Regions from separate parts of the Pseudomonas rhizosphaerae genome, predicted to be linked through region 2. Evidence: predicted binding sites of a transcription regulator. Region 2 holds the regulator's gene; the other holds the start of a gene.
The links. The regulator FliA, encoded in region 2, starts transcription of late flagellar genes. The targets are predictions, from matches to a motif close to CTAAAGTTTNNNNNNNNNNNGCCGNTAA.

Region 1: LT40_RS05485 (methyl-accepting chemotaxis protein) is a predicted target of FliA. The motif match lies at 4,351-4,378, and genes of this name have one in related genera.

What each region holds. Positions count from the first base shown of each region.
Region 1 is NZ_CP009533.1:1,201,690-1,217,677, forward strand. Features, by position in the region: gene LT40_RS05480 (TonB-dependent receptor) at 1-2,173, shown strand, start outside; gene LT40_RS05485 (methyl-accepting chemotaxis protein) at 2,314-4,257, opposite strand; gene LT40_RS05490 (hypothetical protein) at 4,507-5,391, shown strand; gene LT40_RS05495 (nuclear transport factor 2 family protein) at 5,644-6,072, shown strand; gene LT40_RS05500 (hypothetical protein) at 6,350-6,631, shown strand; gene LT40_RS21960 (methyl-accepting chemotaxis protein) at 6,715-7,500, opposite strand; partial or broken gene LT40_RS21965 (HAMP domain-containing protein) at 7,570-8,595, opposite strand; gene LT40_RS05510 (DUF3077 domain-containing protein) at 9,355-9,627, shown strand; gene LT40_RS05515 (mechanosensitive ion channel family protein) at 9,832-11,097, opposite strand; gene LT40_RS05520 (DEAD/DEAH box helicase) at 11,282-12,625, shown strand; gene LT40_RS05525 (hypothetical protein) at 12,766-13,158, shown strand; gene LT40_RS05530 (DMT family transporter) at 13,335-14,261, shown strand; gene LT40_RS21940 (PA1414 family protein) at 14,411-14,536, shown strand; gene glpD (glycerol-3-phosphate dehydrogenase) at 14,613-15,988, opposite strand, start outside.
Region 2 is NZ_CP009533.1:552,447-566,818, reverse strand. Features, by position in the region: gene LT40_RS02545 (chemotaxis protein CheW) at 1-2, opposite strand, end outside; gene LT40_RS02540 (ParA family protein) at 2-790, opposite strand; gene motD (flagellar motor protein MotD) at 821-1,729, opposite strand; gene LT40_RS02530 (flagellar motor protein) at 1,741-2,481, opposite strand; gene LT40_RS02525 (protein-glutamate methylesterase/protein-glutamine glutaminase) at 2,481-3,602, opposite strand; gene LT40_RS02520 (chemotaxis protein CheA) at 3,619-5,832, opposite strand; gene LT40_RS02515 (protein phosphatase CheZ) at 5,890-6,678, opposite strand; gene LT40_RS02510 (chemotaxis response regulator CheY) at 6,698-7,072, opposite strand; gene fliA (RNA polymerase sigma factor FliA) at 7,199-7,945, opposite strand; gene fleN (flagellar synthesis regulator FleN) at 7,939-8,772, opposite strand; gene flhF (flagellar biosynthesis GTPase FlhF) at 8,891-10,210, opposite strand; gene flhA (flagellar biosynthesis protein FlhA) at 10,222-12,351, opposite strand; gene flhB (flagellar biosynthesis protein FlhB) at 12,579-13,715, opposite strand; gene fliR (flagellar biosynthetic protein FliR) at 13,719-14,372, opposite strand, start outside.

The DNA of each region.
Region 1 (15,988 bases), 650 kb from region 2:
CGGCGAGTACAGCGTGGAAGGCGGTTTTGCCCAGTTGCTCGCTGGTAGCGGTCTGCGCCTGCAGGCAGTGGGGCAGGATGCCTATACCCTGGTGGCTGCGCCTCAGGGTGCCGACGTGCTGGAGATCACGCCCACCACCGTGACCGGTGCGGCGCAGGGCAATGTCGCGGGCGAGTCCTACGCAGGAGGCCAAGTGGCGCGCCGCAGTTCGCAGGGTCTGCTGGGGGCACGTGACTTCATGGACACGCCGTTCAGCATGACCACCTACACCAGTGAAACCGCGAAGAATCAGCAGGCTCGTACATTGGGCGATCTGGTGGCCAGCGACCCGGCTGTGCGTACCACCAACCCGGCCGGCGGGCGTTTCGAGCAGTTCACCATCCGCGGCTTCAGCCTGTTCAACAGCGATGTGTCGTACAACGGGCTGTACGGAATACTGCCCACGTACTCCATCGACATGGAGATGGCCGAGCGGGTGGATATCCTCCGTGGGCCCAGCCAGTTGATCAATGGCATCTCCCCGCGGGGCAGCGTCGGCGGCGGCATCAATGTGGTGCCCAAGCGCGCCACCGATGCACCGATCAACGAGTTCACCGCCAGCTACGCGTCCGACAGCCAGGCCGGGGGCGCGGTGGATGTCGGCCGACGTTTTGGCGAAGACAACCGGTTCGGCATCCGCCTCAACGCGGTGAAGCAGGCCGGTGATACCACGTGGGACGAGCAGAGCGTGGACCGGCAGATGGCCGTGCTCGGCCTGGATTTCCGCGGCGAGCGCCTGCGCTTGTCTGCCGATGTGGGGCATACCGAGCGTGATACCGATGCGCCGCAGGAGCGTGTCCAGGTCGGAGCCAACGCGCGCGTGCCCGGTGCCAACCATGTGCGCGACAACTATGCGCAAGGGTGGAGCAAGGCACGTACCGAGGACACCTTCGGGGCTTTCAATGGTGAGTATGATCTCAGCGATTCGGTCATGGTGTACGGCAGCATCGGCGCCCGCGAGAGCAATCATGATTTCCTGCGGCACAACGTATCGGTCACCAACGACGCCGGTGATTTCGATGTGCTGCCCCGCGACTTCACCCGCGACGAGAGCGTGCGAACGGCCACGGTGGGCGTGCGCAACTGGTTCCAGACCGGCCCCGTCAGCCATGAGGTGAACCTGGCTGCCAGTCATTTCTACATGGACTTCACCAATGGTGGCGCTCGCTATGCCAGGGGGCGCAGCAACCTGTACGCGCCGACTGCAACGCCGACGCCTGCCAACCCCACGCGGCAGGACCCTGAGGTCTACACCGAGAACCGTTTCGACGGCGTGGCGTTGTCCGACACCCTCGGGTTCTTCGATGACCGGCTGTTGTTGACCTTGGGCGCGCGCTGGCAGCGGGTCAAGGTCGATGACTGGAGCGACGGCGTGAGGGGCGATACGGGCTATGACGAAGAGAAGCTGTCGCCTTCGGCGGGAGTGCTCTACAAACTCACCGACGAGCTGTCGGTGTACGCCAACTATTTGGAAGGCCTGAGCCAGGGCAAGATTGCCCCTTCCACGTCGATCAACGAAGACGAGATCTTCCCGCCCTTCATCAGTCGTCAGGTCGAGGTGGGCGCCAAGTACGACCTCGGCAGCCTGGCTATTACCGCTGCAGCATTTCGCATCAAACAACCGGCGTACGAGACCAACGCGCTCACCCGCACTTTCGGCCCCAATGGCAAGCGGGAGAACAATGGCGTGGAGTTGAGCGTGTTCGGTGAACCACTGCCGGGCGTGCGCCTGCTGGGCGGGGTGATGTACATCGATAGCGAGTTGACCGGCACCAGCGCAGGGGCCTTCGATGGCAACCGCGCACCGGCCACGCCCGAACTCAATGTCAACCTGGGTGCGGAGTGGGACGTTCCGGCATTGCCGGGTTTGACCCTTACCGGGCGCGGTATCTATTCCAGCTCGCAATACCTGGATCAGGCCAACAGCAAGGAAATCGACAGCTGGGAGCGCTTCGATGTGGGTGCCCGGTATGCGTTCAAGGTGCAGGGCAAGGCGGTTACCCTGCGGGCTAATGTCGAAAACGTCCTGGACAAACGCTACTGGGCCTCGGCCGGCGCTTCCGACGACAGCGAACCCGGTTTGACCCTTGCTACCCCAAGAACCTATCTGGTTTCCGCAACGGTCGGGTTCTGACTGTCTGTGAGGTCGGACGCTGCGGGGTGTCAGGTGTTGAGCGGTTCAGCCTTCGCGGCCAATGACCGCTCCCACGGGGTGGCATGCCTTTGCGTGGGAGCGGTCTGTGGCCGCGAAGAAGGCGCTGCGGATTTTCGGCGTCACACCTTGAAGCGCCCCACCAGGCCCCGCAGGTTCCCGGAAATGTCGGTCAGACGCCCCGATCCCGACTGCGCCGTGTGCGCGTACTCTTCAACCAGTTGGGCATCGGCATGGATCTGCGCGATGTGCCGGTTGATCTCCTCGGCCACCTGGTGCTGCTCCTCGGCGGCCGTGGCGATCTGGTTGTTCTGGTCGCGTATCGAATCGACCGACGTGCGTATCTTGTCGAAGCTGTCCCGCGCTTGCTGGATGCACTCGACGCTGTCTTGAGACACTTGCAGGCTGCCCTGCATCTGCTGAGTGATGACCTGCGTCCGACGGGCCAGATTACCCAACAGGCCATCGATCTCCCCGGTTGAATCGGCGGTACGACGGGCCAGCGCGCGCACCTCGTCGGCGACCACCGCAAACCCGCGACCCTGATCGCCGGCGCGGGCCGCCTCGATGGCAGCATTGAGGGCGAGCAGGTTGGTCTGCTCGGCGATGGAGCGAATGGTGTCCAGAATGCTGTTGATGTTCTTGCTGTCTTGTTGCAGCAGTTGCATGGTTTCGGTGGATTGCTGCAGCTCCGAACTCAGCTTGAGGACGCAGGTGGTCGCTTCGCCGATGCGCTGCTGGCCGTCATGGACTTCCTGATAGCCGTTGTCGGCGCTGGTTGCCGCCTGGCCGCAGGAACGCGCCACTTCGTTGGCGGTGGCGACCATTTCGTTGAACGCCGTGCTCACCAGTTCCACCGCTTCGCGCTGGCGACCAGCGACTTCGTCCATGTGGCGCGCCACTTCATGGGTATCGGCAGCCGCCGCCTGCAGATCGGAAGATGCAGTACCGATGCGCTGCACCAACTGGGCAATCATCCCGACGAACTGATTGAACCAGCCCGCCAGCGCCGCCGTTTCATCCTTGCCCTGGACCTTGAGCTGACGCGTCAGGTCGCCTTCGCCTTCGGCGATCTCCTGCAGACCATTGGCGACGCCACGGATCGGCCGCACGATGACCCCGGCGAAGCTCGCACCCACGATGGCGAACACCACGGCCAGAACGGCGGCGATGGCCGCGATCAGCCACGTCAGGTTAGAAGCCTGAGCCATCACTTCTTCGCGCTCGATCAGGCCGATGAAACGCCAGCCCAGGCCAGATGAGCTGACGATATTGGCCATGTAGACCTTGCCGTCGATCTCGATCTGGGTCGCACCGTCGCCATGCCTGGCCAGCTCGGCATAGTTGCCGCCAAGCTCGGCCAGCGGCTTGAAGTTGTGTTGTGCATCGCGGGCATCCACCAACACGTTGCCGTTGGCCTCGATCAGCATCAGGTAACCGCTGTTACCCAGCTTGATGTTCTTCACCAGCTCGGTCATCTGCTTGAGCGACACATCCAGGCCAACCACGCCGACCACCTGGCCAGCAGTGTCGGTGACGCTGTGCACCGTGCCGATCAGCGACACATCGTCCGCCGCCCAGTAGTAGGCATCGGTGCGAACCGTGGTGCCAGGCGCCGCCATCGCGGCTTTGTACCAGGGCCGCTGGCGCGGATCGTAGTTGGCGATCTTGGGGTCGTTGGGCCAGCTGGCGTAACCGCCATCACTCATTCCCATGGACAGGTAGGCCGTGCTTGGGTGGGTCTTGGCAAAGCCATCGAAGATCTCGAGCAGGCGCTGATTGTTCTCGGTCAGGGGAATTTGCGGCGCGTCGGCGCCTGAATAGTTCTTCAGATCCCGAGCAGCCACGATGCGAGGGTCCTTGGCGAGGTATTCGACGTTCTGGCTGATGCCGTCGAAAAACTGCTTTATTCCATTGTCGATCTGACGAATCTCGCGGCCGCTGCTGTCAACGAACTCAGCCCTGGCGGCTTCACGCAGGTTGAAGACGACAAGCACGGCGACCACGATCACCGGGAGACACGCGATGACCGCAAAGCCCCAGGTCAATTTCTGTTTGATGTTCATGGAATATTCCGCTGGATTTATAAGTGTTGGTCGGCAGAAAAGGGCAAGGCGTGCAGCGTGTTTTCTTCGAATGGGTTTTAGGCTGCTTCCTACCTATCGGCGACGAACGGTAAAGCTGAATGCGGTATACCAACGACCAGACAAACGGTGAGTCCGAATGGCGCAAAGGGCATGAACGGGCGGTGTTTGTCGGTACTTTCCCAACCGTGCGCAGTCTATACAGCGACCTTCCTCACCGAGCTTCCGCGCATGCCCACCGTACCTCGCCTTACTCTGCTCGCCGCCGCGCTGGCGGCTGTCATGCAACCCAGCTTGGCTGCAACGCGCAGCGTGCCGTCCATCGAAACCGAAGATGCCGCACTGGGCAGTGTCGACATCGGCGAGACGTCCGGTCGCTTTCACCCGCAACTGAGCATCGATGCGCGCAACGGCGACTTCTCCCGCGGCAACTACGACGATGACGCGGCCAGCCTGGGTCGCATTCCACTGCACGCCCAGGCCGGCTTCGCGCTGGACCTGCACCAGGCCGCCGACGGCAGCGCCGACGCCTGGCTGGTGTTCAGCACCAGCAACGGTTTCCATAGCCCGTCGAGCGACGAAACGGTGAGCCCGCGACGCTGGTACGAAAGCAACAACCTGCTGGGCCTGGTGGTTTCGCCCAGCGAGGGGCTGCGACTGGGCTTCGTCTATACCGTCAAGACCAGCCCCAACGATGTCGCCGCCACCACCCAGGAGGCGAGCTTCACCATGGCTTACCAGGCTGAAACGGGATTTGGTGCCTGGCGACCGGGGCTGGCAGTCACCAGCCGCACTCAAGGCGACAGCGGCTTGTATACACAGGGCAGTCTGGAGCCAGGTGTGGATTTGAGCGATGCAGGCTTACGCTTGAGTTTTCCCAGTGCCGTCGGGGTCGGCTGGAACGGTTTCTATGGTCCTGATTCTGGCGACCGCCTGTACGCCCGCACAGGTCTGGCACTCGAGCAGCCTTTCCAGTGGAGCGAAACCCGCTGGAGCGCCCGCGCCGAGGCCCTGGCCATCTACCGCGATGGCACCCTGCGTGAACTCAGCGGCCCGGATGGAGAGACCGACAGCGTGGTGCCTCAGGTGACCTTGAGTCTGTCCATGGCGTATTGAAAGAGGAGGGCGGGCGTGCCGTAGGCGATGCCCATTCCAGCGCAAGGATCAGGGCAGTGGATTGCCGCCGGTGACACCGAATACTTCGTCGGTAATGCAGGTCGATTCCTGATCCGCCACCGTCATTTACTAATAGTTGCAATTTCGCGCAGACGACAGGCAGAATCGCGATTGTTGTATGATGACGGACAAGCACGGTCATCTGCGACTTCTTCTTTTCGTATCCTACAATTACAACAAAAGGATCTGTGCATGAAAAAGCTGACACTACTAGTGGGTTTCCTGTGCCTGTTCACGGGCTACGTGGCTGCTGCATCCCCCGATGAAACTGATGTCGCCGCTGCCGTGGATAGGCTGACGCAGGCCATGTGGCACAAGGATATTGCGCAACTCAATGCACTGACGGCCGAGAATCTGACCTATGGTCATTCGAGTGGCAACATTCAAGACAAGCGAGCGTTTATCGCCGACATCGAAACCGGTAAAAGCGCCTTTAACGAGCTGAAAATGCTCAACCAGAAGATCACCCTGTCCGGGGATGTCGCTTTGGTGCGCAATCATTTTTCGGCTCAGGCTGTGAACAGCGGAAAAGTCGTGCCTACTGAAATCGAAAACTTTCAGATCTGGCAGAAACAGAATGGCGAGTGGCTATTGATCGGCCGTCAGGCCTTTCGCTTCTGATACCTGCGTCCAAGCAGTCGTGAGTCCAGTGTAGGAGCGGTCATTGGCCGCGAAGGGTTCACCGCGCAGTTCCCGACACACTGCGGCGTGCTCTTTGCGGTCACACCCCGCTCCCATATGGAGTCTTCGGCGTCCTGCGGGGGTGTCATACCAGTCCCTTCAAAAGCCCGCTGGGCGGACGAGCTCCACTAAGAAACACCTTGACTCAGAATCCCTACTTCGGCCAAAACGGGCAACGGTATGATCTGGCGCAGTCCAATTTCCTATAGAGGTTTCCATGCCGTCCAGACTGATCGTTTACCCGGCCGTCGTCGCGCTGACCGTTCTTCTTGCGGGCTGTGACGCCGCCGAGACCGCTGCGAACAAAGTCATCGAAACATCCAAGACGCAATTGGTCGAGGCAGCGCGCGATACCTTCAGCGAATCCGCCAAGCAGATCAACGAGACGATCGACAAGGCGCAGCAAAGCGCCAAGCCGTGGATGAAGGACGGTGACGAAAAAAACGAGACCCAGCAATCGACCGCTGAACGAGAGGACAAGGCCAAGTCTGAAGGTTGAATCAGGTCCGCAGCTTCAAATCCCATGAAGCATTGGCCTGAAGGAGCAGCGGGCACGGCCAATTGTCCGCTGCGGCAAAACAGTTAGATTTTGAAGCTGTCCACCAACTGCTTCAAACGGTTGGCTTGTTGGGAAAGGGCGTCGCAATTGCGCAGCGTCTCGGTGAGGTTGGTCACGCCCTGCTGGTTGAGCATGTTGATTTGACTGATGTCCACATTGAGCGCCTCCACCACCGAGGTCTGCTCCTCGGTCGCCGCAGCCACCGATTGGTTCATGCCGTCGATCTCGCCGATGCGCTGGGTCACGATGCTCAAGCGGTCACCGGCCTGATTGGCCACCGCCATGCTTTCCTGGCTGGAAGCCTGGCTGGTGTTCATCGTCACCACCGCCTCGCGCGAACCCACCTGAAGCGTCGTGATCATCTTGTGGATTTCTTCGGCAGACTGCTGGGTGCGGTGCGCCAGATTTCGAACTTCATCGGCCACCACCGCAAATCCGCGGCCGGCTTCACCTGCCCGCGCCGCCTCGATTGCCGCGTTCAAGGCCAGCAGGTTGGTCTGCTGGGAAATACCTTTGATCACGTCGAGGATATGGCCAATGTTGTCGGTACCGGCATTCAGGGTCTCGATCTGCTCGCATGACAGACTGATTTTCTCGGACAAGGTGCTTATGGCCTCGATGGTACGCGACATCACCTGGCGACCGTCGTCGGCTTGACTGCTGGCATCACTGGCCTGACGCGACGCTTGCGCTGCATTGCGCGCAATCTCCTGGGCCGCGGCGCCCAGCTCGTTGATTGCAGCGGCAACGCTCTCGGTGCGAGCGCTTTGCTCGTCGGAACCGGCAATCGACTGGTTGGAAGAGTGCATCACGCGTTGCGACAGCGCATGTACTTCGCGGGTGGCCGAGGACACTTCGCCGATGGAGGCGTGGATACGCTCGACGAACTGATTGAACGAGGTACCGAGTTCGCCGAATTCATCGCGGCTTTCAACGACCAGGCGACGCGTCAAGTCACCTTCGCCCTGCGCGATATCCCGCATCGCCCGGCCCATGGTGACCAATGGGCGCATCAAGACGTTGATGAGCAGGGTCAGCAGCAGCGCAATGGCGATCACCGCGACTATCATGGCGATCAGCGCCGACGTACGGAACTGGCGCAGCGGCGCGTAGGCCTTGTCCTTGTCGATCGACAGACCCACGTACCAGTCCGCCGAAGGCAGCCCCGTGACCGGCGTGAACGAGAGCAGTCGTTCCTGGCCATTGAGGATGACTTCCTGCAGATTCTTCTCGATGCGAGGGGTGTTGCCGGGGTAGACGTCTTTCAGGTTTTTCATGACCTGATCCTTGTCCGGCGACACCAGCACCTGGCCGTCACCGCTGACCAGAAACGCGTGGCCGATACCGCCAAAATCCACCGAATTGATGATCTGCACCAATGTATCGAGGCTCAGATCGCCGCCGACCACGCCCATCAGTCGGCCCTGGCTTTTAACGGGCGCTGCCACGGTGACAACCAGGCCACCGACCGAGGCCAGATAGGGTGGCGTGAGCATGACCTGATCTGCACTCACCGCAGCCTTGTACCAGGGCCGTTGGCGCGGATCGTAGCCCGCAGGCATCTGAGTATCGGGGCGTTGGGTGAAGGTGCCGTCTGCCTGACCCATGTAGGTGAATTGAAAATTGCTGGTGATGACGGGCTGATCCAGCAACCCGGCGTAGTCGGCCTTGTCTGCCTGGTAGGCAATGTTCTGGCGCAGGTTCTCGATCACCAGGATCCGACCGCTGAGCCAGTTCTTGACGCTGCTTGCCGTCAGTTCGCCCGATTGCTTGACCGACGCACTGAGGTTTTGCTGGATGGAACTGCGCTGAAGGTAGTCGTTGTAGACCGTAAACAATGCAAACGCCAGGATGACGATGCTGCAGCCGGCGATCAGGATTTTATGGCTGAATTTCAGGTTCATGGACGCGAAGGGTTCCAAGGCGTGAGTAGGCGAATACTGAGCACAGAGCCAGTGATGCGGTAGCGCTGTTGGGCAGCGGATCGGACAGGGGGCAAGCGGCGGAGGGCGTCAAATGATTGCGCGGACAACCCTGGCCTTGAGCTTTGTCGGCTGCATGCGCGTGAACATGAGATCGGGTGCGTGATTTCGGCTGTGTGGTTGTCTTCACGGTACCCATCGGTATCACTTCATCGAGCGCCGCGTCTTTTCACACAAACCATTTCTGGTCAACCACTCAGCCCACCCGTGGGAGCGGTCATCGGCCGCGAAGGGCGCACCGCGTAGTGCCTGGCACACCGCGGCGCCTGCTTCGCGGCCACGGACCGCTCCTACAGAAAGGCACTGGCACCCCGTAGGAGCGGTCATTGGCCGCGAAGGGCGCACCGCGTAGTGCCTGGCACACCGCAGCGCCTGTTTCGCGGCCACGGACCGCTCCTCAGTGCACCGCAAGTTGCGATCACCCTCCCTTCAAGCTAACCTCCCCACCGTCGCTGCACATTCAGTGACCCAGGCTTGGCGGCCTGAGAGATACGGCGCAAAGCGCCGCCCCACCCATCGCGGCGTTTTTTATGCCCGCGATGTCGTGTCATGGCGGGTTGCGCAGGGACCTCTTCGGAGGTGCCGGTTCGTATCCCGGTCCGCCAACCTTGTGCAATTCGCCACCCTTCCTGCTTGGCGGCAGAGGGTGTCGATTCCTCACTCGATACGGATCATCACACCATGACTACTCTGCATAACTGCAAAACCTTGGGTATCACTTCGTTCGCCCGGTGCGGCGACGGCTCGCACACGTTATTTCTGGTCAACTCCAATGTTCCCGCCGATGCGGCGCTCGAATATGCAGCGATGCTGCAGGCGAGCGTGAATCAGGCGCTGCTGGAGGCGGTGGAGGGGGATTCGGTAGCTGCGTTGCTGTGGCCGGCGTTGTATCTGGGGGAAATGGCGAAGGCGGTTATCGAGGATCTGGCTGAGGGAGCGAAGGCGACGGGTTAGGCTATCGCCTTCAGGCGTTTGCCAGGAATATCTGATTTCTGAAGGAATGAGCATGGCTCCATGTGGGAGGTGCCTTCTTCGCGGGCAGAGGGCTCGCCGCCCGCCCCGTTCCCACTTAAGGCCGCGAAGGGCGCGCCGCGGAGTGCCTGGCATACCGCAGCGCCTGGTTCGCGGCCACGGACCGCTCCCACAAGGGACTGGTATTCAACTGTGGGCAGTCACCGCCACCAACCCACCGCGCAAATCCGCGCCGCTGGGCTTCTGGTACACGCTTAGCCCGAACTCCGGCAGCACGGCCAGCAGGTAATCGAAGATATCGCCCTGAATCCGCTCGTACTCGGCCCAGGCCGTGGTGCGGGTGAAGCAGTAGATTTCCAGGGGTACGCCTTCGGCGGTGGCTTCCATCTGTCGGACCATGCAGGTCATGTTCGGCTGGATGTCGGGGTGCGCGTTGAGGTACGCCAGGGCGTAGGCGCGGAAGGTGCCCAAGTTGGTCATGCGGCGCTGGTTGGCGGACAGTTCTGCCACTTCGCCTTGGGCTGCGTTCCAGGCCTTGAGTTCGGCCTGCTTGCTGCTGACGTAGCCACTAAGCAGATGCACCTGGGTCAGGCGCAGTTGTTCCTGTTCGTCGAGAAAACGCACGCCGCTGGCATCGATGTTCAGGGCGCGCTTGATGCGCCGGCCGCCGGACTGCTGCATGCCGCGCCAGTTCTTGAACGACTCGCTCATCAGCCGCCAGGTGGGAATGGAAACGATGGTCTTGTCGAAGTTCTGGATCTTCACCGTGTGCAGGGTGATGTCGACGACATCGCCGTCGGCGCCTACCTGGGGCATTTCGATCCAGTCGCCGACGCGTAGCATGTCGTTGCTGGTCAACTGCACACTGGCCACGAACGACAGCAGGGTGTCCTTGTAGACCAAAAGAATGACCGCAGACATGGCACCCAGGCCGGACAGCAGCAGCAACGGCGAGCGGTCGATCAAGGTAGCGACGATGATGATCGCGCCGAAGATGTACAGGATCATCTTCGCCAGTTGCACGTAGCCCTTGATCGAGCGGGTGCGAGCGTGTTCGGTGCGGGCGTAGATGTCTAGCAGGGCGTTGAGCAGGGCGCCCAGGGCCAGCACCATGAACAGGATGGTGAAGCCCAGGGCGATGTTGCCGATGACGTGCTTGCTGTTGTCGCTCAGCACCGGGATCAGGCCCAGGCTGAACTGCACCACCAGCGACGGCGTCATCTGCGCCAGGCGATGGAAGACCTTGTTGTGCAGGAAGTCGGTGAGCCAGTGCAGCGAAGGGCGGCGACTGAGCAGCTTGACCGCGTGCAGGGTGAGAAAGCGTGCCAGGCGGCCCAGGGTGAAGGCGGCGATCAGCAGCAGGAACAGCGACACACCGGCCTGCAGGACCGGCTGGTCGTCGAGGCCCGTGATGAAGGTGACAGTTTGTTGCCAGAGCGATTCGATATTCATGGGTGGGCGTGCAGCTCCCGAGTTGAAAAGGGGGCGGGGATTAAAGCCCATTGCGCAGGGCAATCGCCACGCCTGGAAAGATTTGCATGCAATTTACCCAGTTACGGGTAAAGAAATTCGGCTAATCGTCCGCAAACCGGTACCCTATGCAGTCGAATTTATGTACTCCGTCGAGGTAACACCCGTGTTTTCCCAATTCGCCCTGCATGAACGCCTGCTCAAAGCCGTCGCCGAGCTGAAATTTGTCGAGCCGACGCCGGTGCAGGTAGCGGCCATTCCTTTGGCCTTGCAAGGGCGCGACCTGCGGGTGACGGCGCAAACCGGCAGCGGCAAGACCGCGGCATTCGTGCTGCCGATCCTCAACCGCTTGATGGGTCCGGCCAAGGTCCGTGTGGACATCCGTGCCGTGATCCTGCTGCCGACCCGTGAGTTGGCGCAGCAGACCTTGAAGGAAGTGGAGCGCTTCAGCCAGTTCACCTTCATCAAGGCTGGCCTGATCACCGGCGGCGAAGACTTCAAGGTGCAGGCCGCCATGCTGCGCAAGGTGCCGGATATCCTCATCGGTACGCCGGGCCGCCTGCTGGAGCAGCTCAACGCCGGCAACCTGGACCTCAAGAACGTCGAAGTGCTGGTGCTCGACGAAGCCGACCGCATGCTCGACATGGGTTTCTCCGAAGACGTGACGCGCCTGAGCCAGGAGTGCGCCCAGCGCGAACAGACCCTGCTGTTCTCGGCCACCACCGGCGGTGCGGGTCTGCGCGAGATGATCGGCAAGGTACTGAAAGACCCGGAGCACCTGCTGATCAACAACGTCAGCCAACTGGCCGAGGGGACTCGCCAGCAGATCGTCACGGCCGACCACAACGTCCATAAAGAGCAGATCCTCAACTGGCTGCTGGCCAACGAGACGTACCAGAAAGCCATCGTCTTCACCAATACCAGGGCCATGGCCGATCGCATCTACGGGCGGCTGGTGGCACAGGAATACAAGGCGTTCGTGCTGCACGGTGACAAGGACCAGAAGGATCGCAAGCTGGCCATCGACCGCCTCAAGCAGGGTGGCGTGAAGATCCTTGTGGCCACCGACGTGGCGGCGCGTGGTCTGGATGTGGACGGTCTGGACTTGGTAGTCAACTTCGACATGCCGCGCAGCGGCGATGACTATGTGCACCGCATCGGCCGCACCGGCCGTGCCGGCAACGAAGGCCTAGCGATATCCCTGATCTGCCACGGTGACTGGAACCTGATGTCCAGCATCGAACGCTACCTCAAGCAGACCTTCGAGCGTCGCGTGATCAAGGAAGTGAAGGGGACCTACGGCGGACCGAAGAAGGTCAAGGCGTCGGGCAAGGCGGTCGGCGTGAAGAAGAAAAAGACCGACAAGGACAAGAAGGGCGACAAGAAAAGCGTCGCCAAGGGCCCGACCAAGCGCAAGAGCGTCAACCGTCCCAAGGCCGATACTCCGGCATTGGTGAGTCAGGACGGGATGGCGCCGCTCAAGCGCCGCAAGCCTGCCGTCAGCGAGTAACACCCGCCTGGCGGGTCTGCCTCCGTTGGAGGCCAGACCTGCCAAAACACCCCGCTAAGCCGTCTTCCCGCAACTCCCTCGCACGCACCCGGTCCCATGCCTGGCAAGCCCTTTCACTCATGTGTTGGAGGTTCTTCCGGATGACCACTTACGACTGGCAGTTGATCGAGCGTCTGTTGCACGAAGTGCAGAATGGCGCCAACCAGGATTTCGCTGCACACCGCTATGCCCAGGACCACGCAGAGGCGACCACGGCGCAGGGTGACACGCCTGCTCATATTGACGAGCTGGCGGCCCAAGCCCGTGACTATGAAAAGCTGTTGCTAGAACGAGGGTTCATCGAGCAGCGACCAGACAGCGAAGGCGGCACGGGACACAATTTCCAGCTGACCCTGCGCGGGTCCAGCCTGTTGAGCCTGATAGACAGCAGCATTCCGGATAATGACCACGGGCTTGAAGTGCTCGACGACCAGGACGATGCGCTGGACCCGGCGACCTTTGACGAAGTGGCTAGTAAACCGCAGATTGTCTGACTCAATGCGGATGAGCTGATGTAGAGGTGTGCCCTTCGCGGCCGCTGACCGCTCCCACGTATTGCAAAGCGCAAGTCGTGAGCGCGACTGATGGCCGCGAACGCTTTGTGATGAATGGCTTGATACACTGGTGTTTTCCTTGCGGAGAGCACCGTCATGCCGTGGTCGATTCACCGATGAGCGCAGAACGTCGTCAAACCGATGGCTTCGCCCTCAAGGTCATGCTGGGTCTGTGCCTGATCTGGGGTATCCAGCAGGTCACCATCAAATGGGCCGCCGCCGATATCGCGCCGGTGATGCAGGCGGCCATGCGCTCGGGTATTTCCGCTGTGCTGGTGGCGATGCTGCTCTGTTGGCGCGGTGGTTGGGGGCATGTGCCCTACACCTGGCGTGCCGGGCTGGTCGCCGGGTCGTTGTTTGGCCTGGAGTTCCTGTTCATTGCCGAAGGCTTGAAGCTGACCTCGGCGGCGCACATGTCGGTGTTTCTCTACACCGCGCCGGTGTTTACCGCCCTTGGCCTGCATGCTCTGTTGCCAACCGAACGCCTGCGACCCTTGCAGTGGCTGGGCATTGCCTTGGCGTTCAGCGGTATCGCCTTCGCCTTTGCCGGCGGGATTTCCTGGCAGCACTTGGATCGGCGTATGTTGCTGGGCGATGCCATGGGCTTGATGGCGGGCCTGTGCTGGGGCGCGACCACGGTCGTGGTGCGCACCTCGCGGCTGTCCGAAGCGCCCGTTGCCCTGACGCTGTTCTACCAGTTGATCGTCTGCGTGGTGGGACTGTTGATCATCGCCCTGGCCACGGGCCAGTTCAGTCATGTGAGCTTCACGCCAATCGGGGTCGCCAGCGTGTTGTTCCAGGGCGTTGTGGTCTCTTTCGCCAGCTTTTTGATCTGGTTCTGGCTGCTGCGCCGCTACCTGGCGTCCAACCTTGCCGTGTTCTCGTTCATGACCCCGTTGTTTGGCGTGACGTTCGGGGTGGTGCTGCTGGGCGAGCCACTGAGCATCAACTTCATCCTGGGTGCGATGTGCGTGCTGTTGGGCATCACCCTGGTCAGTGCCGAGCAGTGGGTGCGCCGAAAGCTGCGAATCTGGATAACGTAATGAATTACTCGCCAGGCCGATGATCAATTGATAGGACTGCGACTTTTCGACACAAGTGCGTGCATGCATCCTACGTCGCTTAGCGCTATGATCGAACAGAAGCGACGGACCATGACCGTCGCTCGGGCTTTTCCCTGAAGGGGGGCGATATGAACGGAAACTTGTACAACTGGCTCCATGATCTGGCTGTCGCACTTGGGCTGGTGCCGCCACCACCGCAGCCCGTGCCGATCCCGGCCGATAACCACCGACCTCGGCAGCGTCCACGGCGCTGAGCCTTCTCAGCCTGCCTCGCGCCATGCAAAACGCCCCTTACGGGGCGTTTTTCGTTACGGGTAATACTGGCGTGGTTCAAGCCGCCTGAGTATTCGCCCGGCTGGCGTCGATTTTAGCCAGGTAGGCATCCAGGCGAGCCGCAGCCGCTTCGTCGACGAACAGGCCCAGCTTGCTGCGGCGCCACAGTACGTCGTCGCTGCGCGTAGCCCATTCGTGCTCGTACAGGTAATCGACTTCGCGGCTATACAGGCCTGCACCGAGCTCTTCGCCCAGATCGGCCAGCGACTGCGCGCCTTCGATCAGGCGCAGGCTGCGGCTGCCATAGCTGACGGCCCAACGCTCGGCCAGCCCGCTTGGCAGCCATGGCGCCTTGGCGCGCATGGATTGCGCCAGCGCCTGGGGCGTGGTCATGTCTTCGCCGCCAGGCAGGGCACTGGTCGCCGTCCAGCTACCGCGCATCTGCGCGAAGAACGGCTTGAGTTGTGCCATGGCCGATTCCGCCAGCTTGCGATAGGTCGTCAGCTTGCCGCCGAACACCGACAGGATCGGTGCCTCGCCCTGGCCACCGCTGAGTGACAGGGTGTAGTCGCGGGTGATGGCCGACGGGTTGTCCGACTCATCGTTGCACAGCGGGCGAACACCGGAATAGGTGCGCACGATGTCGCTGCGGCTGACCTGTTTCTTGAAGTGCGCGTTGACCACCTTGAGGATGTAGTCGGTTTCGGCATCGGTGATTTCCACCTTGGACGGGTCGCCGGTGTACTCGCGGTCGGTGGTGCCCAGGATGGTGAAGCGGTCCAGATACGGAATAGTGAAGACGATGCGCTGGTCTTCGTTCTGCAGAATGTGCGCTTGCTCGCCTTCGTACAGGCGCGGGACGATCAAGTGACTGCCTTGGATCAGGCGAATGCCGTACTGAGATTGCAACTGCAAGTCGTCGCGGATGAACTTGGCCACCCATGGGCCCGCTGCGTTGACCAGTGCGCGCGCCTTCAACGTGAAGGTGCTGCCGTCTTCGCGCTGCAGATTGACCTGCCAGATACCGTCCACACGCTTCGCGTCGACACAACGAGTGCGGGTGTGGATGTGCGCGCCTTTTTCCCGCGCGGCCATGGCGTTCAATACCACCAGGCGGGCGTCGTCCACCCAGCAGTCGGAGTATTCGAAGCCACGGGTAATCTCTGGCTTCAGTGCACTGTCGGCACCGAAACGCAGGCTGCGCGAGCCGGGCAGTTTTTCTCGCTTGCCCAGGTTGTCGTAAAGGAACAGGCCGGCACGGATCATCCACGCAGGACGCAGATGAGGCCGGTGCGGCAGCACGAAACGCATCGGCTTGACGATGTGCGGGGCCTTGGCCAGCAGCACTTCGCGTTCGGCCAGCGCTTCGCGCACCAGGCGGAATTCATGGTGTTCCAGATAACGCAGGCCACCGTGGATCAGCTTGCTGCTGG
Region 2 (14,372 bases):
ATCAGGCTACCTGCGCGACGAGTTGTTGGGCCAGCAAATGCTTGAGCAAGGCACGATAGGCGACCACGCCACGGCTCTTGCCGTCGAAGCGCGAGGGTGTCTGTCCGGCCCGGCTGGCATCGCGCAGACGGGTGTCCACCGGGATGTACCCCGGCCATATGTGCTGCGGGTAGTCGTCGCGCAGGGTGCGCAAGGTGCTCAGCGAAGCCTGGGTACGACGGTCGAACAGGGTCGGGATGATGCTGTACGGCAGGGCCTGCCGGCGCGAACGGTTGATCATGGTCAAGGTACTGACCATGCGTTCCAGGCCTTTGACCGCCAAGTGCTCGGTCTGCACCGGAATCACCAGCTGCTGGCTGGCCGCCAATGCATTGACCATGAGCACGCCCAGCAACGGCGGGCTGTCGATCACCGCGTAGTCGAAATCCTGCCACAGTTGCGCCAGCGTCTTGGCGATCACCAGGCCCAGCCCGCTTTGCCCCGGTTGCTGGCGCTCCAGAGTGGCCAGTGCGGTACTCGACGGCAGCAGCGAGACATTGGCCTCACCGGTCGGCAGCAGCAGTTGCTGCGCCAGGCCTGCGGGCACGGCGCCCTTGTGCAGGAACAGGTCGAAACAGCTGTGGGCCAGCTCGTCCGGGTTGTGTCCGAAATAGCTGGTCATCGAACCGTGGGGATCGAGATCGACCACAACCACACGCTTGCCTGCCTCGGCCAGCAAACCCGCCAAGGCGATCGAGGTGGTGGTCTTGCCGACCCCGCCTTTCTGATTGGCTACTGCCCAGACTCTCATGATGGTGGTTCCCCTCGGTAAAACGGCGCACTACCGAGATAGTGAGGCTTCGGGTGATGGGCCGGGCGGCGGACTTTTGACAGAGCCAGCCGCCGACGGCACTGTTAGCGGCGTCAGTGCAGTTTGTGTGCCAGCCCGGCGCAACGCTGCATCCGGCTGCGCATTGGCGCTGCCTGAACTGGTGATGCTGCGACGCACATCAAGGTTGCGCGAGATCACCAGCACCACCCGACGGTTGCGCCCTCGCCCGTCGGCGGTGGCGTTGCTGGCCACGGGTTGGAATTCGCCATAGCCGACTGCGGCCATGCGCCGTGGATTGATCCCTTCCATGGCCATCATGCGCACGATGCTCGCCGCGCGAGCGGTCGACAGCTCCCAGTTGGTCGGGTACTGCGCCGTGCTGATGGGCAGGTTGTCGGTGAAACCCTCGACATGCACCGGGTTGTCGAACGGCTTGAGAATGGTCGCGACCTTGTCGACGATCGAGAACGCCATGTCGCTGGGCATGGCATCGCCGCTGCCGAACAGCAGGCTGGACTTGAGTTCGATCTCGATCCACAGCTCGTTGCCGCGCACGGTCAGTTGATCCGAAGCGATCAGGTCGCCGAATGCCTGGCGCACATCGTTGGCGATGGTCTGCAGCGGATCGACCGCTTCGTCGATGGCCGCCTGTGTTTGCTCGCTGTCAGTCACCAGAGGCTGCGCCGCACGCGTCGTCAAAGGTCGTTCCTCGCCAATCGGGATGGGCCTCATACTGCGGTCCGGATCGTTGAACACCCCGACCAATGCTTGCGAAAGCACCTTGTACTTGCCTTCATTGACCGACGAGATCGAATACATCACCACGAAGAACGCAAACAGCAAGGTAATGAAGTCGGCGTACGACACCAGCCAACGCTCGTGATTTTCCGGCTCTTCAATGCGTCGACGACGGGCCATGGCATGCTCTCCTAGTCGAGGTAGCCTTGCAGCTTCGTTTCGATGGAGCGCGGGTTCTCACCCTCGGCGATGGACAGCAAGCCTTCGAGCAGCATTTCCCGGTAGGCCGCCTGCCTCTGGGCCAGTGCCTTGAGCTTATGGGCCACGGGCAGTAACAGCAGGTTGGCGCTGGCCACGCCGTAGATCGTCGCCACGAACGCCACGGCGATGCCATTGCCCAGCTGGCTGGGGTCGGCCAGGTTGCCCATCACGTGGATCAACCCCATGACCGCGCCAATGATCCCGATGGTGGGCGCATAGCCGCCCATGCTTTCGAATACCTTGGCCGCATGCAGGTCACGGGTTTCACGGTTGTACAGATCGACTTCGAGAATGCTACGGATGGCGGCCGGCTCGGCGCCATCGACCAGCAGCTGCAAGCCCTTGCGGGCGTAGTCGTCGGGTTCCGCTTCGGCGCTGGCTTCCAGCCCCAGCAAACCTTCCTTGCGCGACACCAGGCTCCAGTTCACCACCCGATCGATACCGCCGGCCATGTCGATACGGGGCGGAAAGAGGATCCAGCGAACGTTGTGCAAGGCCCGCTTGAACGCGCTCATGGGTGACTGGATGAGTGCGGCAGCCAAGGTTCCACCGATCACGATCAGTGCCGCCGGACCGTTGAGCAGAGCCGACAGGTGACCACCCTCGAGAAAGTTGCCACCGATGATGGCGACGAACGCGAGGATGATCCCGATCAGGCTCAGTACATCCATCAGCCGCACGCCTCGACCAGGTGCCGACCGATATCGTCGAGGCTGTAGACGGCGTCGGCCAGGCCTGCCTTGACGATGGCCATGGGCATGCCATAGATGACGCAGCTCGCTTCGTCCTGGGCCCAGACCTGGCTGCCACCCTGCTTGAGCAGGCGCGCGCCTTCGCGACCGTCGGCGCCCATGCCGGTGAGTACCACCGCCAGCACCTTGTCACCGTAGGACTTGGCCGCCGAACCAAAGGTGATATCCACGCATGGCTTGTAGTTCAGCCGCTCGTCACCCGGGAGAATCTTCACCGCGCCGCGGCCGTCGATCATCATCTGCTTGCCACCGGGCGCCAGCAAGGCTAGCCCAGGACGCAGCACATCACCGTCTTCCGCTTCCTTGACGGTGATTCGGCACAGCTTGTCGAGCCGCTCGGCGAACGCTCGGGTGAACGCGGCCGGCATGTGCTGGACCAGGACGATGGGCGTCGGAAAATGAGCGGGCAGCTGGGTCAATACCCGCTGCAACGCCACTGGTCCGCCGGTGGAGGTACCGATAGCGACCAGCTTGTAGGGCTTGCGCCGCGGTGCCGCGCTGCTGGCCGTCGGCGCCGGAGCACGTGCCGGGGTGACTGGTGCCGGTGTGCGCGTCGGCGCTGCCCGCGAAGACACAGGAGCGGCGCTCGCCCCGGCTGCAGCCGTCGGCACTGGCGCGGCGACATGCGCGCCCAGTCGGCGGTTGCTACGCGACAGGGTGTGGACTTTCTCGCACAGCATCTGCTTGACCTTCTCGGGGTTGCGAGAAATGTCTTCGAAGTTCTTTGGCAGGTAATCCACGGCCCCTGCATCGAGGGCGTCGAGGGTCACTCGGGCGCCTTCGTGGGTCAGGGAGGAAAACATCAATACCGGGGTAGGACAGCGCTGCATGATATGACGCACGGCCGTGATGCCGTCCATCATCGGCATCTCGTAGTCCATGGTGATTACATCGGGCTTGAGTGCCTGGGCCTGGTCGATCGCTTCGCGGCCATTGGTGGCGGTCCCGACCACCTGGATGGTGGGGTCCGACGAAAGAATTTCCGAGACGCGGCGGCGGAAGAAACCAGAATCATCCACCACCAGGACCTTGACTGCCATAAACACTCCACTACGATCAGATACGCCGCGTGGCGTAGCGCTTGAGCATGCTCGGTACATCGAGGATCAAGGCGATTCGGCCGTCACCGGTGATGGTGGCGCCGGACATGCCGGGCGTGCCCTGCAGCATCTTGCCCAAGGGCTTGATCACCACTTCTTCCTGGCCAACCAATTGATCGACCACGAAGCCGATGCGCTGGGTGCCGACCGTGAGAATGACCACGTGCCCCTCGCCCTGCTCCTCGTGCGCGGCCGACTTGACCAGCCAGCGCTTGAGATAGAACAAGGGCAGTGCCTTGTCGCGCACGATGACCACTTCCTGACCGTCGACGACGTTGGTGCGCGAGAGGTCCAGGTGGAAGATCTCGTTGACGTTGACCAGCGGAAAAGCAAACGCCTGGTTGCCCAGCATCACCATCAGGGTGGGCATGATCGCCAAGGTCAACGGCACCTTGATGACAATCTTCGAACCCTGGTCCTTGGCCGAGAAAATGTTGATCGAGCCGTTGAGCTGGCTGATCTTGGTCTTGACCACGTCCATGCCGACGCCGCGGCCCGACACGTCGGAAATTTCCGTCTTGGTGGAGAAGCCCGGCGCGAAAATCAGGTTGTAGCAGTCGGATTCGCTGAGGCGGTCGGCCGCGTCGCGGTCCATCAGGCCCTTTTCCACGGCCTTGGCGCGCAGGACCGCAGGGTCCATGCCCTTGCCGTCGTCGCTGATCGACAACAGGATGTGGTCGCCTTCCTGCTCCGCCGACAACACCACGCGCCCGCCGCGCGCCTTGCCGTTGCGCTCGCGTTCCTCGGGCGTCTCGATGCCATGGTCGACGGCGTTGCGCACCAAGTGCACCAACGGGTCGGCCAGGGCTTCGACCAGATTCTTGTCCAGGTCGGTTTCTTCACCGACCAGCTCAAGGTTGATTTCCTTCTTCAATTGCCGGGCCAGGTCGCGGACCAGGCGCGGGAAGCGCCCGAAGACCTTCTTGATCGGCTGCATGCGGGTCTTCATGACCGCGGTCTGCAGGTCGGCCGTAACCACGTCCAGGTTGGACACCGCCTTGGACATGGCCTCGTCGCTGCTGTTGGAGCCCAGGCGTACCAGACGGTTACGCACCAGCACCAGCTCGCCCACCATGTTCATGATTTCGTCGAGGCGCGCAGTGTCGACCCTTACCGTCGTCTCGGCCTCGCTGGCGACCGGCTTCTCGGCCACCGGAGCACGCGCAGGCGCTGCCTCGGTCTTGCGCGGCGCCGCCACTGGCACGGCAGCGGCGGCAGCTACGGGCTGGGCGTCGGGCACGCTGGCGACATCGCTGAACTTGCCCTTGCCATGCAACTGGTCGAGCAGTGATTCGAATTCGTCGTCGGTGATCTGGTCGCTTTTCGGAGCCGGGACCTCGGCAGGCGGTTGCACCTTGACCGCTTCGGAGGTGAACGTGCCCTTGCCATGCAGCTGGTCGAGCAGCGCCTCGAACTCGTCGTCGGTGATCTCGTCGCCAGGTGCGGCGGGCGTGCTGGAAACCGGTGCCGCACTGGCAGGTCCAGATCCAGGCGCAGCCTCGGACGTCACGGTCGGTGCCAGCGCATCGACCGCGAACTGACCCTTGCCGTGCAACTGATCGAGCAGCGATTCGAATTCGTCGTCGGTGATCTCGTCACTGGCCGCGCCATCGCGTGCAACAGCGGCAGCGATCGGCGTTGCGGCCTGCGCCTTGGCTGCGTTCAGCGAATCGAGCAGTTGCTCGAATTCGTCGTCGGTGATGTCTTCGCTGGGCGTTGCAGCCGGCGCGGCGACCGGCACCGGCACCGCCACGGGCGCTGCTGGAGGTGCAACGACAGCTGCCGGTTCGGCCAGACGCGCAAGGGCATCGAGCAACTGCGGACTGGCCGGCGTGACCGGGGCGCGCTCACGCACCTCGGAGAACATGCCGTTGACCGCGTCAAGTGCTTCGAGCACCACGTCCATGAGTTCGGAATCGACCCGGCGCTCACCTTTGCGCAAGATGTCGAAGACGTTCTCGGCGATGTGGCAGCACTCCACCAGCTCGTTGAGCTGGAGGAAGCCGGCGCCGCCTTTTACAGTGTGAAAACCGCGAAAAATTGCATTGAGCAAGTCGGCATCATCGGGACGGCTTTCCAGCTCGACCAGTTGTTCGGACAGTTGCTCGAGAATTTCGCCGGCCTCTACCAGGAAATCCTGAAGGATTTCTTCGTCGGCGCCGAAGCTCATGTGGATGCTCCCTGGAGTACGTGATTAACGGTCAACACAGTCGGGCGAGGCGTCGGCCTAGAAGCCCAGACTGGACAGCAGATCGTCGACATCGTCCTGACCGGATACGACGTCTTCACGTTTATCGGCATGGATCTGCGGACCTTCACCCTTGGCGGGATGTTTTTCTTGATCTTTTTCGGCACGCAGCTGTTCGTGGTCATGCTGGATGCCGGCGAAGCGATCAACCTGGCTGGCCATCAGGACCAGTTTGAGCAGGTTGCTCTCCACTTCGGTGACCAGCGCAGTGACGCGCTTGATGACCTGGCCGGTGAGGTCTTGGTAGTCCTGGGCCAGGACAATATCGTTCAGGTGGCTGGCCACTTCCCGATTGCCCTGCTCGCTGCGGGTCAGAAACCCGTCGACCCGGCGCGCCAGTTCGCGAAACTCGTCGGCGGCCACTTCACGGCGCATGAAGCGCTGCCAGTCGACGCTCAAGGCGCTGGCCTCGGCACTCAAGGTGTTGAGCACCGGCGTGCTCTGCTCGACCAGGTCCATCGTCCGGTTGGCCGCGCTCTCGGTCAGGCGCACCACATACGACAAGCGTTCGGTCGCATCGGTGATCTGCGAAACTTCTTCGGCCTGGGGAATGTTCGGATCGATCTGGAAACTGACGATGGCGCTGTGCAGCTCGCGCGTCAGCTTGCCCACTTCCTGGTACAGGCCGCGGTCGCGGGTCTGGTTCAGCTCGTGGATCAATTGCACCGCTTCACCGAACCGGCCTTTTTCAAGGCTGTCCACCAGCTCCACGGCGTGTTTCTTCAGGGTCGACTCGAAGTCCCCCAATGTGCTTTGTTTGTGATCCATTGCGCCCCCGTTGCAGAATTCAGCTATTGACGCGCTCGAAAATCTTTTCGATTTTTTCTTTCAGCACTTGCGCAGTGAAAGGCTTGACCACATACCCGTTGACCCCGGCCTGGGCGGCTTCGATGATCTGCTCGCGCTTGGCTTCGGCGGTCACCATGAGCACCGGCAGGTGCTTGAGGCGATCGTCGGCACGCACCTGGCGCAGCAGGTCGATGCCGGACATGCCGGGCATGTTCCAGTCGGTGACGAGGAAATCGAAGTTACCGCTGAGCAGCATCGGCAAGGCCGTGTTGCCATCATCGGCCTCGGCGGTGTTGGTGAAGCCCAGGTCACGCAGCAGATTCTTGATGATGCGCCGCATCGTCGAGAAATCGTCGACGATGAGGATTTTCATGTTCTTGTCCAATTAGACCTCCAGCAGTCTTGAACACGCCCAGCCCCTGGACGTGCATAACAATCGAATCCGATTACATCCACTACCACTGCAGACCAGCCCCGAACGCTTGGGAAACCCAGTACTTCAGCGTGCCCGCCACTCCCCCAGGCGCCCGCGCAGTCGCGCGGCGCACTGGCTGTGCAGCTGGCTGACGCGCGACTCGCTGACACCCAGTACCTCGCCGATTTCCTTGAGGTTCAGCTCTTCGTCGTAATACAGCGACAAGACCAGCTTTTCCCGCTCGGGCAGGTTGGCGATGGCCTCGGCCAGCGCGCCCTGGAAGCGCTCGTCCTCCAGATCCCGCGAAGGCTCCAGCGAACCGCTGGCGCCGTCTTCGTGCAGGCCCTCGTGCTCGCCGTCCTGCAGCAGGTCGTCGAAACTGAACAAGCGACTGCCCAGGGTATCGTTCAGGATCCCGTAGTAATCATCCAGACTCAGATTGAGTTCGGCCGCAATCTCGTGATCTTTAGCGTCGCGGCCGGTTTTCGATTCAATTCGTCGAATGGCGTCGCTGACCATGCGCGTATTGCGGTGTACCGAACGCGGCGCCCAGTCACCCTTGCGCACTTCGTCGAGCATCGCGCCGCGGATACGAATGCCGGCATAGGTCTCGAAACTGGCGCCCTTGCTCGAATCGTATTTGGTCGAGACCTCCAGCAGGCCGATCATGCCGGCCTGGATCAGGTCTTCCACCTGCACGCTGGCCGGCAGTCGCGCCAGCAGGTGATAGGCGATGCGCTTGACCAGCGGTGCGTATTGCTCGATCAGCTGATGCTGCTGCGAGTCGCGCGACGCCTTGCTGTACATACGGTATCCGCTGGCGCTCATGATACGGGCCCTGCACTGGTTTGCTGCACCAGGCGTTCGACGAAGAACTCCAGGTGGCCGCGGGGATTGGCCGGCAACGGCCAGGTGTCTACCTTCTGCGCGATGGCCTTGAAGGCCAGCGAGCATTTGGAGCGGGGAAATGCCTCGTAGACGGCGCGCTGCTTCTGTACGGCCTTGCGCACCGACTCGTCGTACGGCACGGCGCCGACGTACTGCAGGGCAACGTCGAGGAAGCGATCGGTCACCTTGGTCAGCTTGGCGAACAGGTTGCGCCCTTCCTGAGGGCTCTGCGCCATGTTGGCCAGGACCCGGAAACGGTTCATGCCGTAGTCGCGGTTGAGCAGCTTGATCAGGGCGTAGGCGTCAGTGATCGAGGTGGGCTCGTCGCACACCACCAGCAGGACTTCCTGGGCCGCGCGGACGAAGCTGACCACCGAATCGCCGATGCCGGCGGCCGTGTCGATGATCAGCACGTCGAGGTTGTCGCCCACATCGCTGAAGGCCTGGATCAGACCGGCATGCTGGGCCGGGGTCAGGTGGACCATGCTCTGGGTGCCGGAAGCCGCCGGCACGACGCGGATTCCGCCAGGGCCCTGCAACATCACGTCGCGCAGTTCGCAGCGGCCTTCGATCACATCCGCCAGGGTGCGCTTGGGGGTCAGGCCCAACAACACGTCGACGTTGGCCAGGCCAAGGTCGGCGTCCAGCAACATGACCCGGCGGCCGAGCTCGGCCAACGCCAGGGACAAGTTCACTGACACATTAGTCTTGCCGACGCCACCTTTGCCGCCGGTCACCGCGATCACCTGTACGGGATGCATGCTGCCCATGTTCGTTCTTTACCTTGTCTAGACCGAGGCCACACCAGTGGCTGCCAGTTCGATTGCTCGAGTATTTCCTGGCAACCCTACGATGCAGGAAGATTGTGCTTGCCTAACGTTCTTCACCTCAGCCAACTCGCTTGTCGGGGCTGTGGTAGAGCCCTGCGAACATATCGGCCATGGCCTCTTCGCTGGGCTCTTCTTGCATTTGCACGCTGACCGCGCGGCTGACCAACTGGTGCCGGCGCGGCAAATGCAAGTCGTCGGGGATGCGCGGCCCATCGGTGAGATAGGCAATCGGCAGTTCCTGACTGATGGCCAGGCTCAGCACTTCGCCGAGACAGGCCGTTTCATCGAGTTTGGTCAGGATGCACCCGGCCAGACCGCAACGTTTGTAACTGTGGTAAGCCGCGGTGAGTACCTGCTTCTGGCTGGTGGTTGCCAGCACCAGGTAGTTGCGGGCGTTGATCCCACGCCCGGCCAGGCTCTCGAGCTGCATGCGCAGTGCCGGATCGCTGGCTTGCAGGCCAGCGGTGTCGATCAACACCACGCGCTTGCGCAGCAGGGGTTCCAGCGCCTGTACCAATGACTGGCCCGGATCGACCTGAGTCACCGAAACATTGAGAATACGGCCCAGGGTCTTGAGCTGCTCCTGGGCACCGATGCGAAAACTGTCCATGCTCACCAGCGCCACGCTCTGGGAGCCGTACTTGAGCACATAGCGCGCTGCCAGCTTGGCCAGGGTGGTGGTCTTGCCCATGCCGGCAGGACCGACCATGGCGATCACGCCGCCTTCTTCGAGCGGTTCGACTTCCGGCGTGCGAATCATACGCGCCAAGTGCGCCAGCAGCATGCGCCATGCCTGCCGGGGCTCATGAATTTCACTGGTCAGGTTCAACAGTTCGCGAGCGATCGGGCCGGACAGGCCGATGCGCTGCAAGCGACGCCACAGATTGGCCTGCGCTGGCTTGCTGCCCTGCAGTTGGCTCCAGGCCAGAGAGCCCAGCTGCACTTCGAGCAGCTGACGCAGGCCGTTGAGTTCCGAACGCATGGAATCGAACAGGCGCTGGTCGACGGCAGGCTGTGGCGCCGGCGCGGCCTGGGCACGCACGGGCTCTTCGCGACGCGGTTCCACCAGCGGCTCGGCGGCGGTCAGCGGCAGGCCGGCAACCAGTTGACGGTTGGTGGCCGCATCGGTTTCGCCGCGGGTGCTCAGCTCGGCCTGGGCAGACACGATGCGCGACTGGGTCTTGCGCAGCTCTTCTTCCAACTCGAGGTTGGGCACGCGCGGCGCCAGGGCCGACAGCTTGTAGTCCAGCGCAGCGGTCAGCTCGACGCCGCCAGCGATGCGACGGTTGCCAATGATGGCAGCGTCGGCACCCAGCTCATCGCGGACCAATTTCATGGCCTGACGCATGTCGGCGGCGAAAAATCGCTTCACTTGCATAACCCACTACCTCAGCCGTTGGGCCCTACTGTCGCAACGATGGTGACTTGCTTGTTATCAGGGATTTCCTGATAGGCCAGTACATGAAGGTTGGGGATCGCCAGGCGCCCGAAGCGCGAGAGCATCGCGCGGACCGGACCGGCCACCAGCAGTATCACCGGTTGGCCCTGCATCTCCTGCCGCTGCGCCGCATCGATCAAGGATCGTTGCAGCTTCTCCGCCATGCTCGGTTCCAGCAAAACGCCTTCTTCCTGACCCTGACCAGCCTTCTGCAGACTATTGAGCAATATCTGTTCCAACCTTGGCTCCAAGGTGATAACTGGCAGCTCAGACTCAATGCCTACAATGCTTTGCACGATTGCGCGGGACAAACCGACCCTGACCGCCTGAACCAGAGCGGCGGTATCTTGACTCCGGTGACCATTGTTGGCGATGGCTTCGGCGATGCTGCGGATATCCCGCACAGGCACCTGTTCGGCCAGCAACGCCTGCAACACCTTGAGCAGCGAAGACAGCGAAAGGATACCCGGAACCAGCTCTTCAGCCAGCTTTGGCGAGCCTTTTGCCAGCACTTGCAGCAATTGCTGGACCTCTTCGTGACCGATCAACTCGTGGGCGTGCTTCTGCAAGATCTGGTTCAAGTGCGTGGCCACTACCGTACTGGCATCGACCACGGTGTAGCCCAGCGACTGGGCCTGGCTGCGCAGGTTGACATCGATCCACACCGCGTCCAGACCAAACGCCGGATCTTTGGCGGTGATGCCGTTGAGCGATCCGAACACCTGACCAGGGTTGATCGCCAGCTCTCGGTCCGGGTAGATCTCGGCTTCGGCGAGAATCACCCCCATGAGCGTCAAACGATAGGCGCTGGGCGCCAGGTCGAGGTTGTCGCGGATATGGACGGTGGGCATCAGGAAGCCCAGGTCCTGGGACAGCTTCTTGCGTACACCCTTGATCCGCGCCAGGAGTTGGCCACCCTGGTTGCGATCCACCAGAGGAATCAGGCGATAGCCGACTTCCAGGCCGATCATGTCGATGGGCGTCACGTCGTCCCAGCCCAGCTCCTTGGTTTCCTGGGTGCGCGTCGGCGACGGCAGCAGTTCCTGTTGACGCTGCACTTCGGCCAGGGCCAGCTCCTTGACGTCGTTCTGCTTTTTCCACAGCAGGTAGGCCGCGCCACCGGCGACGGCACCCAGGGTGATGAAGGCCACGTGGGGCATGCCGGGCACCAGGCCCATGATGACCATCAGCGCGCCAGAGACGGCCAGCGCCTTGGGCGAAGCGAACATCTGCCGCTGGATCTGCTTGCCCATTTCCTCGGAGCCCGAGGCGCGGGTCACCATGATCGCCGCTGCGGTAGAGAGCAGCAGCGAGGGCAATTGCGCTACCAGACCATCACCGATGGTCAACAGGGCATAGACTTTGCCCGCCTCGGCGAACGGCATGTTGTGCTGCAGCATCCCGACCAGGATGCCGCCGATGAGGTTGATGAACAGAATCAGCAGACCGGCGATGGCGTCGCCGCGGACGAACTTGCTGGCACCGTCCATGGAACCGTAGAACTCGGCTTCGGCGGCCACTTCGCTGCGGCGGGCCTTGGCCTGGTTCTGATCGATGAGGCCGGCGTTGAGGTCGGCGTCGATGGCCATCTGCTTGCCGGGCATGGCATCCAGGGTGAAACGCGCGCTCACTTCCGAGATGCGCCCGGCGCCCTTGGTGACCACCACGAAGTTGATGATCATGAGGATGGCGAACACCACGATACCAACGATGTAGTTACCGCCGATCACCACTTCGCCGAACGCCTGGACCACCTTGCCCGCAGCGGCGTGACCTTCCTGGCCGTGGAGCATGATGACCCGCGTCGACGCTACGTTGAGTGCCAGGCGCAGCAGCGTGGCCACCAGCAGGATGGTGGGGAACACGGCAAAATCCAGCGGCCGCATGGCGTAGACGCACACCAGCAGAACGACGATGGACAAGGCGATGTTGAAGGTGAAGAAGACGTCGAGCAGCAGTGCCGGGATCGGCAGCATCATCATCGCCAGCATCACCAGCAACAGCAGCGGCACCCCGAGGTTGCCGCGGCCCAGGCCAACGATGTTGCTACGAGCGGTGTTGATTAATTGAGAGCGATCCACCGGCATTCCCCACTTCCCCAAGCGAACTTTTGACGCGCGAGGCGTCCTGCCAGGGGGCAGTGCAAGAAGGGGTCCAACTTTTGTTGGAGGGGGTTAAAGATTATTGGGGGGCTGCCGAGATGGAGTAAATCCCTTCTATCGGAGGCGCAGCCTTCGCGGCCAATGACCGCTCCCACAAGGGGGGCATCTGTGGGAGCGGTCATCGGCCGCGAAAAGTCCGACACGCACTAGCTGTCTCGCTGCAAATCCGGTGGGATCGGCAGGTCATGCAGCGGATCCGGCCGCTTGCCTCGCCCCGCCTGGTATTGGCGAATCTGGTAGACATAAGCCAGCACCTGGGCCACCGCCAGGTACAACCCTGCCGGAATCTGCTGCTCGATCTCCGTGGAATAGAAGATCGAGCGCGCCAATGCCGGCGATTCCAGCACCTGGATACGGTGCTCGTTGCCGATCTCGCGAATCTTCAAGGCAATGAAGTCCGAGCCCTTGGCCAGCAGCACCGGCGCATTGCCTTTCTCCGGGTCGTATTTGAGCGCCACTGCGTAGTGGGTCGGGTTAGTGATGATCACGTCCGCCTCGGGAATGGCCGTCATCATCCGTCGCTGGGACATCTCGCGTTGCAACTGGCGCACCCGGCCCTTCACCTCGGGCCGGCCTTCGGAATCCTTGTGCTCGTCCTTGACCTCCTGCTTGGTCATCATCAGCTTCTGCTTGCTGCTGTACAGCTGGAACGGCACGTCCACGGCGGCAATCAACGCCAGCCCGCACGACATCCACAGGGCGCTCCACCCCACCAGCTGCACGCTGTGGATGATCGCCATTTCCAGTGGCTCGTTGGCAATGGCCAGCAAGGCGGGACGGTCCTTGGCCAGCACCACGATGGCCACGATGAGAATGATGGCGAACTTGGCCAGCGCCTTCAGCAACTCGGTCAGCGCGTGCATGGAGAACATGCGCTTGAGTCCGGCGGCCGGGTTCATGCGGCTGAACTTGGGTGCCATGGAACTGGCCGCGAACAACCAACCGCCGAGCGCGACCGGGCCGATCAACGCCGCCAGCAGCATCGTCACCAGAATCGGCTGGGTGGCCAGGATCGCCACCTTGCCCGACTGCAGCAGAAAGATGCCCATGTAGCGTTCGTCGAGCAGCACCTCGCGACTCAAGGTGAAGTTGCTGCGCATCAGTTCGAGCAGGCTCTGCGCCAGGTGGCCGCCGAACGCCAGCAGCGCGCCGCACCCGGCGACCATCACCGCCAGGGTGTTGAGCTCCTTGGAACGGGCGATCTCGCCCTTCTCGCGCGAGTCTTTCTTGCGCTTGTCCGTGGGGTCTTCTGTCTTGTCGGCACCGCTTTCGCTTTCGGCCATTGCCTACTCCGCTCGCGCCAATTCGCGCAGCCACTGCAAGGCGTTGGTCGCCAGCGGCTGATACTGGTTGAGGATATCGCCCAAACTGACCCAGAGGATGAACATCCCCAGCACCAGGGTCAGCGGGAAACCGATGGAAAAGATATTCAGCTGCGGCGCGGCGCGGGTCATCACGCCGAAGGCGATGTTGACCACCAGCAAGGCCGTGATGGCAGGCAGCACCAGCAGCACGCCGGCGCTCAACACCCAGCCCATGCGCAGCACCACGTCCCAGAAATGCGCAGTCAACAGGCCACCGCCAATGGGCAGCGTAGTGAAACTCTCGGTCAGCACCTCGAAGATCACCAGATGGCCGTTCATGGACAGGAACACCAAGGTCACCAGCATGCTGAAGAACTGGCCGACCACCGCCACGGACACCCCGTTGGTGGGATCGACCATGGAGGCGAAGGCCATGCCCATCTGGATCGCCAGGATCTGCCCGGCGACGACGAAGGCCTGAAACAGGAACTGCAGCGAGAAGCCGAACAGCGCGCCGATGATGATCTGCTCGGCGACCAGCAGCAGCGCCTGGACGCTGATCGCATCGACCGTGGGCGCCGGCGGCAAACCCGGCACGATGACCACGGTGATGGCCACGGCAACGTACAGCCGCAC